DNA from 2 places in the Paenibacillus sp. HWE-109 genome. Region 1 is predicted to be linked to the other one. Evidence: a T-box and tRNA genes for the amino acid it is inferred to sense, from the RefSeq annotation. Region 1 holds a T-box; the other holds one or more tRNA genes.

What was found. The T-box of region 1 lies ahead of LOZ80_RS18340 (arginine--tRNA ligase). A T-box ahead of a tRNA ligase gene usually reads a tRNA of that ligase, here a tRNA-Arg.
Region 2: it has a tRNA-Arg gene. The T-box ahead of LOZ80_RS18340 (arginine--tRNA ligase) is inferred to sense a tRNA for this amino acid. The anticodon was not compared.

The regions. Positions count from the first base shown of each region.
Region 1 covers NZ_CP091881.1:4,231,861-4,239,867, reverse strand. The annotation lists gene LOZ80_RS18350 (GDYXXLXY domain-containing protein) at 1-745, shown strand, start outside; gene LOZ80_RS18345 (EamA family transporter) at 806-1,672, shown strand; T-box leader at 1,721-1,942, shown strand; gene LOZ80_RS18340 (arginine--tRNA ligase) at 1,998-3,881, shown strand; gene LOZ80_RS18335 (hypothetical protein) at 4,000-4,629, shown strand; gene LOZ80_RS18330 (hypothetical protein) at 4,938-5,192, shown strand; gene LOZ80_RS18325 (threonine synthase) at 5,213-6,781, opposite strand; gene LOZ80_RS18320 (YheC/YheD family protein) at 6,778-7,542, opposite strand; gene panD (aspartate 1-decarboxylase) at 7,535-7,936, opposite strand.
Region 2 covers NZ_CP091881.1:8,297,903-8,305,909, forward strand. The annotation lists gene LOZ80_RS35930 (GyrI-like domain-containing protein) at 93-719, shown strand; gene LOZ80_RS35935 (hypothetical protein) at 773-1,234, shown strand; gene LOZ80_RS35940 (AIM24 family protein) at 1,265-1,963, shown strand; tRNA gene LOZ80_RS35945 (tRNA-Gly) at 2,067-2,141, shown strand; tRNA gene LOZ80_RS35950 (tRNA-Arg) at 2,150-2,226, shown strand; tRNA gene LOZ80_RS35955 (tRNA-Pro) at 2,247-2,320, shown strand; tRNA gene LOZ80_RS35960 (tRNA-Gly) at 2,335-2,405, shown strand; gene LOZ80_RS35965 (glycoside hydrolase family 130 protein) at 3,343-4,338, shown strand; gene LOZ80_RS35970 (sensor histidine kinase) at 4,360-6,201, shown strand; gene LOZ80_RS35975 (response regulator transcription factor) at 6,179-7,708, shown strand; gene LOZ80_RS35980 (ABC transporter permease) at 7,902-8,007, shown strand, end outside.

The sequences.
Region 1 (8,007 bases):
TCTCATCGTCGTAACAGCCTTAGTTATCAGTAAACAAAAATTGATCAAATGGATGTACGCTTGGTCTATGGGATTTTGGATCGCATACTTGGTGTACAAATATTATGATTTGGCTTGGAAGCTGCTTCATAAATCAGTTACATTCGCCATCATCGGGATTGTGCTCCTTACGTTCACCGTTTGGTATGAACATAGGCATCGTCAGGAAGCTATTGAGTCCAAGGAAACGAATGCTATTTTTAAAATGAATCGTTGGATCATCGCACTATTGGTGCTGCTCCAAGTACTGGCTATGTCTTTGCAAATAGGCAAAAGCGAATGGCTTCTTGCACACGGGCAGCTAATTAAGCTCAAGCTCGAACCGCTGGATCCACGATCGCTGATCCAAGGGGATTATGTTCGTTTGAGATATACAATATCTAATCTTGAAATTTTTCAAACGATGGAGCCTGATACTTTTTCGAATAAAAAATTAGCAGTTGTGCTTGCACCGAACAAGGCAACCGGCGTGTATGACTTTAAACGTGTTTATCGGGAAGATGAGATACTTGCACCAGATGAAGTGAAGCTCAACGGAACGCTGACGGGTTATGACAATGTTGCCTATGGCATAGAAACGTATTTCATCCCGGAAGGCACAGGAAGCATCTATGAACGGGATGCCAAGTTTGCCGAAGTGAAGGTATCGGCTGGCGGTGATGCTATTCTTGTACGTTTGCTGCTAGCGCCAAGTATTGTCCAGTGAGAAGGAATGTGGTAAAATAACCCGATCTTTGTGAGCGAAAGAAAGGGGTAACTGCATTTCATGTGGCTTTTATTTTCTGTACTTGCAGCGTGCTGCTTCGGGCTGCGAGGCATCTTGTATCATTGGACCAGTCAACAATCTTTGAATCGTAATGTGCTGCTGTGCGGTACGTTTTTTATGGGGGCGCTCATCAGTATCGTGTGTGCCCTCGTTCTACATCAAGCTTGGACCATGTCAGCTTTGATTGGTGTCCAGATGGGGCTTTTTTCGTTCGGAGCCAATGCCAGTATGTTCAAAGGCTTTGCTGTTGGCAAAGCTTCGCTCGTCGCGATCCTTACAGGATTGCCTTCGGTAATCGTGGTAGTATTCGCCTACTTTCTATGGAATGAAAGGCTCAATCTGCTGCAATTTTTTGCATTCGTGGTCATTGTAGTTGGGATTCTAGTCGTTCGCTACTCGAATGATATAACGCTGCGTAATTTGCAGGGAGCAGGCTGGGGACTTCTGGCGATGCTTCTTTTTGCGGGAAATGACTTGTCCAGCAAATGGACAACACTGGTGAAAGCCCCGCTGTTTCCAACGTTATTCTTCATGTTTATAACGGGAACCTGCTGCTTTGCGCTGTGGTGGATCAAAGACCGACTCCAAGAAAAGCCTGACAATAGGGTCAGCACAAAATGGAGCGAGAAACAAACCTTTGTGATCGGCATGGGCGTAGGCATCACCAATGTTGCTGGGATGATTCTAATTATTCACGGCTTTGCACATGGCAAGGCGGGATTGGTTTCCGCTGTCGTTGCGCTCAATGTACTGATTGTTCTGCTGTACACCCGCTTTATTTTGAAGGACAGATTTTCCCGGTTGGAGCAGTCAGGACTTGCTTTAGCACTCATAGGAATCTTGATGATGAAACTGGTAGCATCTTGACAACAGAAGTGGGTTGCTGTAATATTCAGTAAATTCATAATTTCATATGTAACATTGGTGAACAGGACAGTAGTTCTTGTCAGACAGTCGCAGCGAGCCGGAAATGGTGGGAACCGGTACGAATGTCAGGAGCGAAGCGGGCCTGGGAAATGGTCTTCCGAAGCAAGTCGTAGGGAGATCCGGCATGAGCCGTTATCGAACGAGTGGTTAAATCCAAGTGATTTAACACATAGAGTGGTACCGCGGGAATGAACAGCTCTCGTCTCTTGATATAGAGACGGGGGCTTTTTTGCGTTCAAATCAGATAATAAGGAGGAACAGGACAATGCTTCAACAACTGTTATTCAACGAAATTTCTTTGCATGTAGACAAATTACTTCAAGAGGGCGGAGTGGAACGTCCGGGGACACTGAAAATTTTGACGGAACACCCGGCGCATATCGACCATGGGGATTACAGTTCGAATATAGCTATGCTTATGGCGAAAATACTTCATAAGGCTCCGATGTTAGTCGCTCAGGATTTGCAATCTCGGATCGTGGAAAATGGATGTATCGAAGGTCTGTTTTACAGGGTTGAGGCAGTTGCACCTGGATTCCTTAACTTTTATATTCAATGGGATGCTTGGGCAAAGTGGAAATCACAAACAATCTCCCAGGGGGAATCTGGTCCTAGAAAGAAAGTCGTCGTCGAACATACCTCCATCAATCCGAACAAAGCTGCACACGTAGGACATTTGCGAAATTCCTGTATCGGCGATTCGTTGTCGCGTATGTTGGCACATGCCGGGTATGAGGTTGAGGTGCATAACTATATTGATGATTTGGGCAATCAGCTTGCGGATACCGTTGTAGGTATGCTTCATACTTCATCAGACGAGACGTTCGAGCGATTCGGGGATTTCTGTTGGGAAACCTATGCCAAAGTAAACCAGGCTTATCGGAATCAGCCAGACCTGGTCCAGCAGCGTTCCGTTGTTCTGCATGCCTTAGAGAATGGTAACTCCAACCTGGCTTGGATGGGTGCTCTGGTGGCTGAACGCATTGTTCGTGAACAATTGGACGAAATGAAGCAATTCGGCATTCAGTACGATGTACTGGTGTGGGAAAGCAGCATTGTCCAAGCTGGATTCTGGGACACTACTTTCGAGCTGCTCAGCCAAACGGATATGTTTTATAAGGTGGCAGATGGTAAGTTAGCAGGCTGCTGGGTGCTCAGGAATGTTGAGCAGAAGTCAGATGCGGAGGATGAGAATGAAGATTACCAAGGCGATAAAGTGCTCGTTCGGTCCAATGGCATTCTAACCTATACAGCCAAAGACATCGCTTATCATCTCTGGAAATTCGGATTGCTCAAGAATGATTTTGCCTACAAAAAATGGGGAGATGGCCTGTGGTCAACTGTTTCCCGGGGCAGTAAGAAATCGATTGGACGTGCGGACAAAGTCATTAATGTCATTGATTATCGTCAACAATATCCACAGGAGATGGTGAAGCTGGCCTTGCAGGCGCTTGGCTTTGAGAGCGAAGCAAATGAGCTTAAACATGTGAGCTACGGTGTTGTTTCGTTAAGTCCGAGTACAGCGGCAGGTTTAGGAATCGATACGGCGGATGGCAAAAGTTCCTACGCGATGTCTGGCCGCCAAGGTATCGGGATCAAAGTGGCCGATCTGCTGGACCGCATGGAAAGTGTCATCCATGAGAAGCGTCCGAGGAAAGCTGGCATCTCCAGCCGCACGCTTGCAGCCGCATCGATTCGCTACTATTTGCTCAAATATCAACTGTTAACCGAAGTGGTCTTCGACTTGGAACAAGCGACAGAAGTAACAGGGAATACAGGCGTTTACTTGCTCTATGCCTACAGCAGAGCCAATAGTATTATGGACAAAGCCACTAACGATGCTCGCCTCCACATGATTGAGCCGAACTTTGATGCAGCTTTGCTGGAAGATCAGGAGTACCAACTGCTGAGGCATATGGCGTATTGGCCTGAAACATTGAAAGCTTCCATCCAGCAATTAGCGCCTAGCTTAATATGTCATTATGCGTTTGAGTTGGCATCCCTGTTTAACCATTTCTATAGTGCTTGTCCTGTCTTGAAAGGCACTGATTCCCTCGTCGCACATCGACTCTGGATCACGCAGACTTACCAGCAAACACTTCACCAAGCGCTCGCGTTACTGGGGATGCCGACCCCCAAACGACTGTAGAACTGCTGAAGAGCTGAATTTTGCCCCAAAATGCAACTATAGCTTTCTGATCGGAAGCAAATGCGGTACAATAAGAATATTCGTGCCAATTAGAATGATTCAGGAGGCTTTTACCACAATGACAGAAAAAGATATCGAAACCCAAGCTGAAGAAGTGAATGAACAAGATCAAGAACGCGAGCAAGCCCAGATCATTATGACTTGGTTTCAACACATTCAAGAAGTGATGAAAGAACAATTTCCTGAATATGAAGTGGATGGTCAAATCGGTAATAATCCGACTTATGGTCCAATGTTTGCTTTTACGCTTACGAGAGAAGAGAAGTCCACTTCCTGCGGGTTTTTCTTGAATGAAATTATGCGAAACTTCCAAACGAATCCGAATGCCGGTCTCTGGCTCTCTTCTTTCTTCGTAGATTTATTGCGCAGCCCGGACAGTCATCCGCTGCCCAATCCGCCGCAATCCGAAGATGAAGCCAAAGATTTGTTGGATAAACATATCGTTCCTTACTGTGCCAAAACGGTACGCGAAGAGTTCCCGGATCAGAAGATCTACGTTGATCTAGAGCTTAATGAAGAGCACGGCCCTGTGCTCGAAGCCGGCTTCGTAGCTGTCGAAGATGGCAACAACACCTGCGCGCTGCCGCTGCAATATTTAATGACGTTATACTTATTAAATCGTGATCCGGCTGAGCCGCTTATCCAAGCGATGTATCGTTTGTATGAGGAAAATAATTTAGGTCAATAACTTAGAAGTGCTTTCAATGGATTGATCCATTGGAAGCACTTTTTTTGACGCCAGAAATTGTGTTTCTGGTTTGGGGGCGTTTCAAGGGGCACAGGAAATGGAGCAGATAAGCACGCGCTGTGGTCTTATTTCATGAGTTTCCGCGATGTTGGCGGGGATAAGCCCATTTAGCATGCCTATTGGTGCTGAGCTCATCCCTTGTAGATGACCTAATCGAAGGTTAGGTATCTCACGGCAATCGCCGCGGAAGCAGGAGGGATGTATAAATCCGATGTAAATCGGGTTTTATGCCGAAATGGAGGATTTCATTGGAGATATCCAATGGAAATCGGGTTTTCATGCCTAAAAAGAGGGTTACATTGGATAAATCCAATGTAAATCAGGGTTTTATGCCAAAAAGGAGGGTTTCATTGGAGAAATCCAATGTAATCCCTTTTCAGGCAGCAAAAAGAATGATTTCAATGGATTTATCCATTGTAAGTTATGTTAAAATGATAGAACATTCGATTTCAATGGATTTATCCAATGATATCAACAGAGCCCCCGCCTCAGATCCACGATAGGAGCTGAAGCGGGGGCTTCCCTATGGAAGCAAATGATGCTTCCGGTAGTCTTCATAACTGCGGATAATCGGCAGTTGTGAACTGTGAGCTAGCTGCGTATATTTCATCGCATGCGACGTGTTGAACAAGACGACGGAGTCGCTAGGTCGCAGCCATCCGTTGTCGCAGAGGGCAAGGAGCCCTGCCCAAGTGGCGGAGCCCTCCGGCGAGGAAGAGATTCCTTGTGAGCCTAATGTGCGCGTTGCGTCAGCGATCTGGCTCTTGGACAGAGCGATGGCGGTGCCGCCGCTTTCCACTATGATGGAAAGGATGAGCTCCACATCAGGTGGCTTCGGTACGCGCATGCCTGTCGGACTCGCCCCATCAGCTCGCACTTCAGCCGCTCGAGCTCCTGCGAGCTCACGCCCCATCTGCTCATTCACCGCTCCCTCGCTCGCCGTAGTCATTGGCTCGCATATCTGCCCGCTCACGCCACCCGCGCGCACATTAGTCGTTATCTCGCTCGCCTGCTCACTAGTCATTGGCTCGCTTCTCTGCCCGCTCACGCCGCCCGCGCTCGCCGTAGTCATTGGCTCGCATATCTGCCCGCTCACGCCACCCGCGCGCACATTAGTCGTTATCTCGCTCGCCGTAGTCATTGGCTCGCTTCTCTGCCCGCTATCGCCGTTCACCTGCCCGCTATCGCCGCTCACCTGCTCACTAGTCGTTGTCTCCTTTGCCCCGCCCGAGCCTACAGCTTGGCCGAAAACAATCAAACCATCGACGATGGGCTGGCAGCCCTCCTCCTGCACGCAGACGAATCTTGGCAGGGGGCCGTCGATCCAACCCATAGCTTTGAGCTCGTGGTAAGCTTTCCACATGCCAATAATGCCGGAGCCACCGCCAGTCGGGTAAATAATGACGTCAGGGAACGTCCAATTTAGCTGTTCAGCGAGCTCGAGTCCCATTGTCTTTTTGCCTTCGACGCGTCCAGGCTCCTTCAACGTGCCAACGTTCACCCAGCCTTGCTCTTGTTTGCCATCTTCGATAATCGCTGCTGCATCGTGAATAAAACCATCAACTAGATAAGTGGCAGCGCCGTATAAAGGACACTCGTCCACGATAAGCGGTGGACAGTCAAGCGGGATAAACACAGAAGCAGCTATGCCAGCGCAAGCTGCATAAGCCGCTAGAGCCCCCGCTGCATTGCCATTGGAGGGGACGGCAGCTTTGGTTGCTCCTAATTCTTTGAGCAGTGAAACGGCAACAGAGAATCCTCTGGATTTGAAGCTTCCCGTTGGGTTTTGTTCTTCTCTTTTGAGCCAAAGCTGTCTAATCGGCAGTTTCTGCTCCCACGCCTTCAACCGTAGAAGCGGTGTCCACCCTTCGCCCAGGGTAGTGATACAATCGGGGTTGCTGACAGGAAGCAAATCTTTGTATCTCCACATGGATGGGTAGCGTGTTTGAATGACTTCCTTCGTTAATGTTCTGCGAATTCGCTCCCAATCATAATCGACTAGCAGGGTTCCGCCGCAGTCGCATTTCATGTCCAGATATCGGAAAGGGAGCTTAGCAGAACATCGTGAGCAATATAGCCCCAATCGGTTCATCTCCGGGCCCCCTCACTGTTCTCAGCAGGAAAACGTTGAAAAGACTTGATTTGACGAAACATCGACTTATCTTTCAATTTCAAAAACAATTCCAGCATCGGTGCAAAATTGACTTCAATAATCCAAATGTTACCTTTCTTATCAAAAGCCATATCGATCCCCATCGTATCCACCCAACGATACGACGGACTTAATTGTTCGGCAGCTAATAAGGCAACTTTGTCGAGCTGTGCGAGAAGTTTCTTGGCGTTCATGAAGCTAAGTTCCGATTGTTTAAGCGCGTTTTCAACAGTGACAACTTTGCCGCCGCTGAGTCGAATGTTGGTGACGATAAACCCAGAACCAGCTACTTTGGCTAGTTTCCCTGTGACTTGCCAAGGCGTATTGCGGCGGCGCTGGACCATTACCCTGAGATCGAAAGGGCGACCATTCGCTGTAGCTAGCGGAACGCGCTGCTGAACGATGAAGTTTTTGCTGATCTTTTTACGAAAGGAAGCCGATAGTGCGGACCGTTCGGTATACAGCTTCTTTTTGGCTCCATTTTGTACCTCGTAAGCGTTGTCGTCCGTCTGTTTAATCCGAATAACACCATTCCCGCCATAACTGCCTGTCGGCTTGACGATGATTTGGCCGTATTTTGTAAGCATGCGCCAGAAGGACTTCTCTTTCAGCCAAGCTGTTTCCGGGAGGTATACGCTAAGTTTAGACGACTTTCGAAGAATTTTATATTTAGTCCATTTGCTTGTGCTTAATTTACTCATAGGGCTTCACTTCCTGCTCTGCAATAACGATATCATGTTCCTCCACACGGACCAGTTGATTATGATCATCCACAAAAACGACCTGTGGTTTCAGTAAACTGATTTCAGAATCGTCCAAGAGCCCCATGCTAAGGATGATGACAAGATCACCAGGAGCAAACAGATGAGCAGGAGGGCCATTCAAGCCGATTTTCCCGCTTCCTTCAGGTGCAGGAATTGCGTATGTTTTCCAACGGGTGGCATTGCGAAGACTAGTAATTTGAACCATTTCATAGGGTAAAATATGGGCTTTACGCATCAGCAAAAGATCGATGGTAATACTTCCCACATAATTCAGGTCGGCTTCCGTCACTGTCGCACGATGGATCTTCCCTTTACACATAAGACGCTGCATATGAAGTAGCTCCTTTATGGTCACTTTAGGTGTTATCACAACGTATGACAAGATAAGGTCTTATGGTTTAG
Region 2 (8,007 bases), 4.1 Mb from region 1:
TTTAGCGAAGGGTAAGTTTTTTTTGTCTGCTGACGTACAGTTGTCAGGAGTCCTTTTATATACTGGGGAAAATAGGAAAAGGATGTGTTCGCATGGACAAGTTAGATTTAGCTAAAACGTACAAAAGTTATTACTCAGCACCAACAAAACCCCAAATCGTGGAATTCGATCCTATTCGATACGTAAGCATTCAAGGTCAAGGGGATCCTGATGGTACCACCTTTTCAAATGCGGTAGAAGCACTTTACACGCTTTCTTACAGCATCAAGGGGATTTATAAGAAAGAAGGGAAAGATTTCACTGTGGCCAAGCTAGAGGGCCTATGGTGGGTTGACGGAGACGTTAGTAAAGCTTTGGACGTTCCAAGGGAAGAATGGCACTGGAAGCTTCTAATTCGTATGCCTGATTACGTCAGGACGGAGAGTTTCGGAGAAGCGCTTGCGATAGCGATGGATAAGAAGAGGGAACTGGAAGTTATTTCGAGTATTCACTATGAAACCCTGCACGAAGGGACTTGTGTACAAATGCTCCATGTGGGGCCTTATGCGACAGAACCGGAGTCCTTGGAGCAACTTGAGCATTATTTGGCGGAGCACAAATATCGTATCACTGGGCTTCATCATGAGATTTATTTATCAGATCAAAGAAAAGTGGAGCCTTCGAGGATGAAGACGATTTTGCGTTATCCCATAGCAGCGATAGAAGTGGTGCAGGTCTGATTTTTGCGGTAAAATAGAAGAAAATGTCGATACATGCATGGGGGGGCTGGCAGATGCAGAAAGGAACGCGTCATTTCACAGGGATCGCCAAAGGTATAGGCATGCTGCTGATCTTGATTGGGTTTATGTATCCTGCATCTGCCGCTCAGGCCTCCTGGTTAGACCGGATGAAGGAAATCTATCAACTCCCGGAGAATGTGGAACAAATTCAGAAAGACTATGACGCTACTAAGCAGCAATTAGAGGATCAGAAAGATAAGTTGGCTGAATCGATCAAGCGCTCGCAGGAAACGGAAGAACGGCTTCTAGGGCAGAATGATACGCTTAAAAAGGAAAATGAGCAGCTGCAAGAACGAATAAAAGCAATGGAGCAAATAGCGCTTGATAAAGACAAGCGAAATCGAAAGATTATGTATATGGTTGTGACGGCTGTTTTGCTCGTTGTGTTTTATTTTGTGCTTGGCCGCGTGTTTCGACTTATTGTCTGGCGCAGGCAAAAGCGTCTTAGGAAGTAGAGAATTGCAGCTAAGGGGAGGTCAGCGTGTATGGAGGTATCCTTCGAGAAATCAAGTTCACAGGCAAGGATCACCACATTACGCTTGGAAAAGGACGAGTCCGTGCATGTGCTGCATCCGAACCAAATAGTTGCTTTTCAAGGGAAGTCGGAGCTGAGAGAAGATTCTTTCATGAAGCTGCCAAGCATGTATAGGAAAAAACGCTTAATCCAATCGCGTGTTCGCGGTCCTGCGCATGTCATGCTGGGGCTGCCTGAAGGCTACAGTATGTCTGTAATATCGATTGGGCCTGAAGATGATCTTTTGTATGAATTTCGTCACGTGTTGTTCTATACAGAGGGGGTAAGTTTTACTTCCCATTTGCAAAACGTGAAAAATACACTGATCACCCAAGATCTCGTGAAGATGCAGTTTAAAGGGCCTGGCAGCTTAGGACTGCTAACTACGGGACCGATGTTTCAAATGGCGCTGGATGCGAAGGAGCCTTTGTATGTCGATATCAGCTGTCTCGTAGCTTACCCGAGAAATGCTCAGCTGCGTTTATGTGTGTATGGGAATACGCTGGCGAGCCAACATATGAATTATCATTGGGAGATAACGGGGAAGGGGCATGTTCTGATGCAGCCTTGTAAGCCGGATCGCAAGCTGGATGAGCATATGCAGAGCGACAGTTTGCTGCGGAGAATTGCCAAAGAAGTGATACCTTTCGGCGGAATTTTCATTAAATAAAAAAAGGTAATAAAAAACATTTGCATTTGTCCTGGAATCCTGATATATTATTCCTTGTCGCCTCGGAGAAACATCAGCCAGAACGACAAGTAAAATGACCCATGCGGAAGTGGCTCAGCGGTAGAGCATCGCCTTGCCAAGGCGAGGGTCGCGGGTTCGATCCCCGTCTTCCGCTCCAATTTTTAAGCGCCCTTAGCTCAGCTGGATAGAGTATTTGACTACGAATCAAAAGGTCGGGAGTTCGAATCTCTCAGGGCGCGCCATTTTTACTCTTTATACACTTCGGGACGTAGCTCAGCTTGGTAGAGCACCTGCTTTGGGAGCAGGGGGTCGCATGTTCAAATCGTGTCGTCCCGATCTTTACAAACTACGCGGGCGTAGTTTAATGGTAGAACTTCAGCCTTCCAAGCTGATCGCGCGGGTTCGATTCCCGCCGCCCGCTTACAGCATGTAGGAATGAGGAAAGACCACCTTCGGGTGGTCTTTTTGTTATGTACTTGGGCTTAGGGCTTGGCTCCCTGAGTTTGTTAAAGGACCTTTCTGCGTGGTTCGAAACGGACATAAGGTAGCGGAGAGTGCTTGTTTGCTCGAGTGGCTGCAGATGTGGAGGCATAAGCAAGTACGATTGCAAGGGGAATAAGAGCCTTTGGAGACTTCTATCTGCGGGGAAAGTGGGGTTTTGCGCGGAATAGGAGCCTTTGGGGGCTCTTATTTGTAGTTTGGCGTAGTAGAGCGGGCTAGTTGAAGGGATAAGAGCCTTTGGAGACTTCTATTTGCGGGGAAAGTGGGGTTTTGCGCGGAATAGGAGCCTCTGGAGGCTCTTATTTGTAGTTTGGCGTAGTAGAGCGGGCTAGTTGAAGGGATAAGAGCCTTTGGAGACTTCTATCTGCGGGGAAAGTGGGAGTTTGAGCGGAATAGGAGCCTCTGGGGGCTCTTATTTGTAATTTGGCGTAGTAGAGCGGGCTAGTTGAAGGGATAAGAGCCTTTGGAGACTTCTATCTGCGGGGAAAGTGGGGTTTTGCGCGGAATAGGAGCCTCTGGGGGCTCTTATTTGTGGGTTAGAGATGAAGCTTTAGCTGAATCAGGCTATTGGATGGGATGGTGCTTATCGCGGGGGGCTCTCTAGAAGTGAGTTTCATTGGAAAATTCCAATGAAACTCACCTTTAGGAAGCAAATCAGGAACTTCCATTGGATTTATCCAATGAATAGGCTTCCTCGCCGCAGCATCTAAATATTGTCTCCATTTTTCGATAGTTATTGAATGTTATCCCTAAACATAACGCGTACACTGGCATAGAGAGACGTCAAGTACTCTCCCCCTCGATGAAAATGCGTGCGCATTATGTCGAAATATTATATAGTACGGAGGAAATCTACTATGCCAGTAAGTGGAACGTTAACGTCAAACCCGTGCATCCTGCGTCATCCGAATAATCCTATTCTGACTTCTCAGGATGTGCCTTATAAACCAGCCCTTGTTTTCAACGCGGGGGTAACCAAATTCCAGGGGCAGTATGTCATGATGTTCCGTAATGATTACGGAAATGCTGAAGACGAAACACTGTTCCCGATAAATACAACGAATCTGGGGCTTGCCTACAGCAAGGACGGCGTTGATTGGCAGGTGCAGGACAAACCGGTCTTCGGCCTTGAGGACGAAGAGATTATTAGAACGTACGACCCGCGCCTGACCGTTATTGACGGGCGCTGCTATCTTTGTTTTGCTGTAGATACGAAGCATGGTGTGCGAGGCGGGGTTGCTGTGACCGATGACTTCGCGAGCTTCGAGATTCTCAGCTTGTCGGCGCCGGACAACCGCAATATGGTCCTGTTTCCCGAACGGATCGGCGGCAAATACGTACGTTTGGAACGCCCCTTCCCCGTCTACGGGAAAGGGGGCAAGGACAGCTTCGACATGTGGATTTCGGATTCTCCCGACTTGAAATACTGGGGTAATACTGAACTGCTCATGGGCTTGGAGCACGTTCCGTATGCCAATGACAAGATCGGACCCGGAGCGCCGCCGGTCAAAACCGCCCAAGGCTGGCTGACTACGTTCCATGCGGTCGATATTGACGCATCCCGAGGCAAGAACGGCTGGGAGCCGTCTTGGAAGAAGCGCTATTCAGCAGGTATCATGCTGCTGGATTTGGATAATCCGTACAAGATTATCGGCGTATGCCCTGAGCCTTTGCTCGCACCTGAAGTCAGCTACGAGACGGGTGGCGGGTTCCGCAATGATGTCATTTTCCCCGGCGGGATGATTCTGGAGGAGGATGGCGAGGTCAAGATCTATTATGGAGCGGCCGACACGGTAGAGTGTCTCGCAACCGCTCATGTGGATGATTTGATCCGACTGTGTTTACCTAAATAGGGATCGAGTTGAGGGTTATCGATGAAACCAAAGCATGTTCTCCAATACATTCATCAGCATTTCAAAGTGAAATTAATCGCAACGCTGTCTGTGATTATTATCGTATGCTCCTTGGTGACGGGATACGTTTCGTATAGGATCTATTTGAATCTGTTTGAGACGGAGATCAGCAAGCAATATTTGAATACGAGTGAACAATCGATCGGTCAGATCGGGTCGAAAATCCAAGATATGTACCGGATCACGGATTTTATTTTCTTTCACCCGCTGGTCGAGCAGATCGTTCAGAACATGCATGCCGAGCCAGCGGCAGGAGAGAGCAAGGCTTTCAAAACTTATCTGCTGGAACGGGATTTATCGGACATTCTGCTCCCCCTCAAAAATGAAACACAACAAATCAGAGCACTGTACATCGTTGATTTGGAGGGGAACAATTATTACTTCAGCCATACGAATCCCTCTTTTCAAATTACGTTTCCTGACTTCTACACGAAGGTAAAAAGCGGTTTGAAAAGCACGCAGGCCGAGATTGTGTGGCAGCGGATGAAGATTCCTGACTTCTCGGAGCCCTCTGGGGAGAAAAGCAGTCTGGTTGCTGCAAGGCTGCTCAAATCGACGAAGCAGCAAACCGTCTATGGCATGCTGATCCTGATCATTGATGAGTCGTTCCTGGAGGATCCTATGAAGCCGCTGATGGCTGGTCGGACCACAGGCGCTTACTTGTACGACCAGTATAATCAACTGCTCTACAGCCGGGAACCGGACAGCAAGGAAGCCTTTATTCCACAATGGGAGAATCGGGAAGGTACGTTTATTCAGAGGAACCACGGGAATGAGTATCTATTTGTGAAAAGCAAATACGAGCCGAGATCATTCACGCTTGTGAGCGGCATATCGCTCGCTGACATCAAAGCAAAAGGACGAAGGGTGTATCAAGTCGCAATCATCTCCGGTCTCGTCAGTGTCCTCCTCATGGCGGTCAGTGTCTCGTTCTTCAGCGGCAGACTGCTCAAGCCTCTGCACATGCTCGTGAAGGGCATGCAGCAGTTGCGCAAAGGGAATCTCCAGGTGGAGATTGTGACCACTTCGAAGGATGAGTTTGCCTTCTTAGCGGAGAGCTTCAATACGATGGTAGCGAACATCCAATCGCTCATTCAGGAAGTGTATGTCAGTAAGCTGAGTGAAAAAGAGGCCGAGCTTAAGGCGCTTCAAGCGCAGTTGAACCCGCATTTTTTGCATAATGCCCTGAATTCAATTTATTGGAAAATCATTCTTCTTTACGATGATGCAGAGACGGCGTCTCTCGTCACCAGTCTCTCGGAACTGCTCAAGTACTCGCTGGCCTCCATTTCGACGCCGAGCACACTGCAGGATGAGCTGGCTCAGGTTCGCAACTATATTACGATTCAGGAAGCAAGGCACGGGGAAAATCTTTATGTCCATATAGAAGTTGAAGAGGAGTTAACGGACTACCGAATGCAGCGACTGCTGCTGCAGCCTATAGTAGAGAATGTGTTTGTTCATGCCTTCCGTGATCAGACGGACAACAAACGCTTGATGATTCGAGCCTATCGGCACGAGGCTAATATGCATATCGAAATCGAGGACAATGGCTGCGGAATTCACCCGGATACCATTCGCACGCTGCAGGAAGATCAGACGATCTATGATCCGCAGCGGGAACGGGAGAGCATAGGTGTTCGCAATGTGATGAGACGTATTGATCTGGTGCATGGCGGCGAGCCGTACAAGTTGGAGATTAAGGGTTTGGAGCAGGGAACGCTCATGAGATTAATTTTACCGTGCGAAGCTAGGCATGCCGTCAAAGGAGTGACGTTGGATGAATCAAATTCTTCTGGTTGAGGATGAGCCTCTCTTCCGCAAAGGGCTAGCCAAGATGATCAGCGGCTCTGGAACCGACTGGCACGTATGCGGAGAAGCGGAGAACGGTCAAGAAGCGGAATGCTTGATTGAACAAACCCAGCCGGATTTGGTGATAACGGATATTCGAATGCCTTTAATGGATGGTTTAGAGCTGCTGAAACGTACGAAAAGCAAGTTCCCGGGAATTGAATTTATTGTCATCACGGGCTTCCAAGACTTTCAGTATGCTCAGACTGCTTTGCGCTACGGTGCCCTCGATTTATTGATTAAGCCATGCAGCCAACAGGATATTTATGACGCGTTAGCGAAGGTAGAGGTCCTTCTGCTTGAGAAGCAAGCAAGGCTCCGCAAAGCGCAGAATGAGCACCAATTGCTGCTGGAACATACATTAAGGGGGATTTTCCTGCGATTTCCCTATCGCACAGAAGTCCTTGCAGAACTGGAACAGAGTTATACGGGCTCCAAGCTTATTTTATTTCAAATTATGGACTACCATCCTGCTCATAAGCAGTATGCCAAAAGTGACGTTCCTTTGCTGCAATTTGCGGTCTTGAATATTATCAGTGAATTGGTGAATCAACACGGGATAACGGGCAAGCTGCTGCTCATTGAATACGGGCGGATCGCCCTTGTGATGAGGGATGCAGGTGATGCGGACCAAGCTAGTGCGGCTGCCAGCGAGACGATTCAGCGTCTACTGGGACTTTCGGTTGTTTCTTATCCCGCTGGGGTCATTGCGGATATCACGAAGCTGGCCGATTTGTATGAGGCCGGGCTGGATGTGGGCAAAGTGGAGCGGAACCAAGATGACCGTTCCGGTGTAGATTCGCCGATAAGCGGAGCTCGCCAGCAGCTCATCAGCGCTCAGATTGTCGCCTATATCGTAGCTGGGCAAGTGGATTTGCTGAAACAATACTTGGCGCAATGGATGGAGGAAGTTCGCGGAATGCCGCCGGCCAATCGGCCGATTGAGGCTTTGTCACTGAGCTTTGCTTTGCAGGATACCGCCCGCAAGCAGTTTGAGTTGGAGCAGGATTCTTCTACTCTAACAGATCGGATTGGCATGCTGCATGCCTGCGCGAACATGGCAGAAATCGAGGCTTGGATGCATGCGGAGATTGACCGATTCTTGGGCAACTTTGATAAATGGCAGGAGAAATACAGCGGGAATGCGATCCAGAAGGCGGCCCGGTATATGGAAGATCACTATGCAGAGGCGCTGCCCTTGCAGCTCGTGGCCTCTCATGTGCATTTGAATGTTACGTATTTCAGTCATTTGTTCAAAAAGGTAACAGGGCGCAGCTTCATCGATTATTTGATCGAATTGCGCATGGAGAAAGCCAAACAGCTGCTGTCCAATACGGATTTGAAAATAACGGATGTATCGGGGATGATCGGCTATGATTTGCCGAATTATTTTGCCAAACTGTTTAAGCAAACGACAGGGCTATCGCCAAAGGATTACCGCAAGCTGCATCAAAAATAAGGTAGAAATGCCTAAAAAAGCCCTCCACGCTCAAATTGTCTGCTACAGACGATTTGGGCGTTTTTTTGTGCACGGAAGAGAAGCAAAGACCTAAAAATCGTATCCTTTTCCCCATATATCGTAGATGTTGCAGGGGGCCCGATTTCTTACAATAGGGGTACAAGATAAACAACGAGTCAGGATGGTGCGGTGGATGGGTGTTTGGAAAATCGACAAAAAAAGGTTAAATCAAAATATACCTTTGCTGGTGATGTTTGTTCCCGTCGTGTTATTTTTTCTCATTTTCAAATATCTCCCGA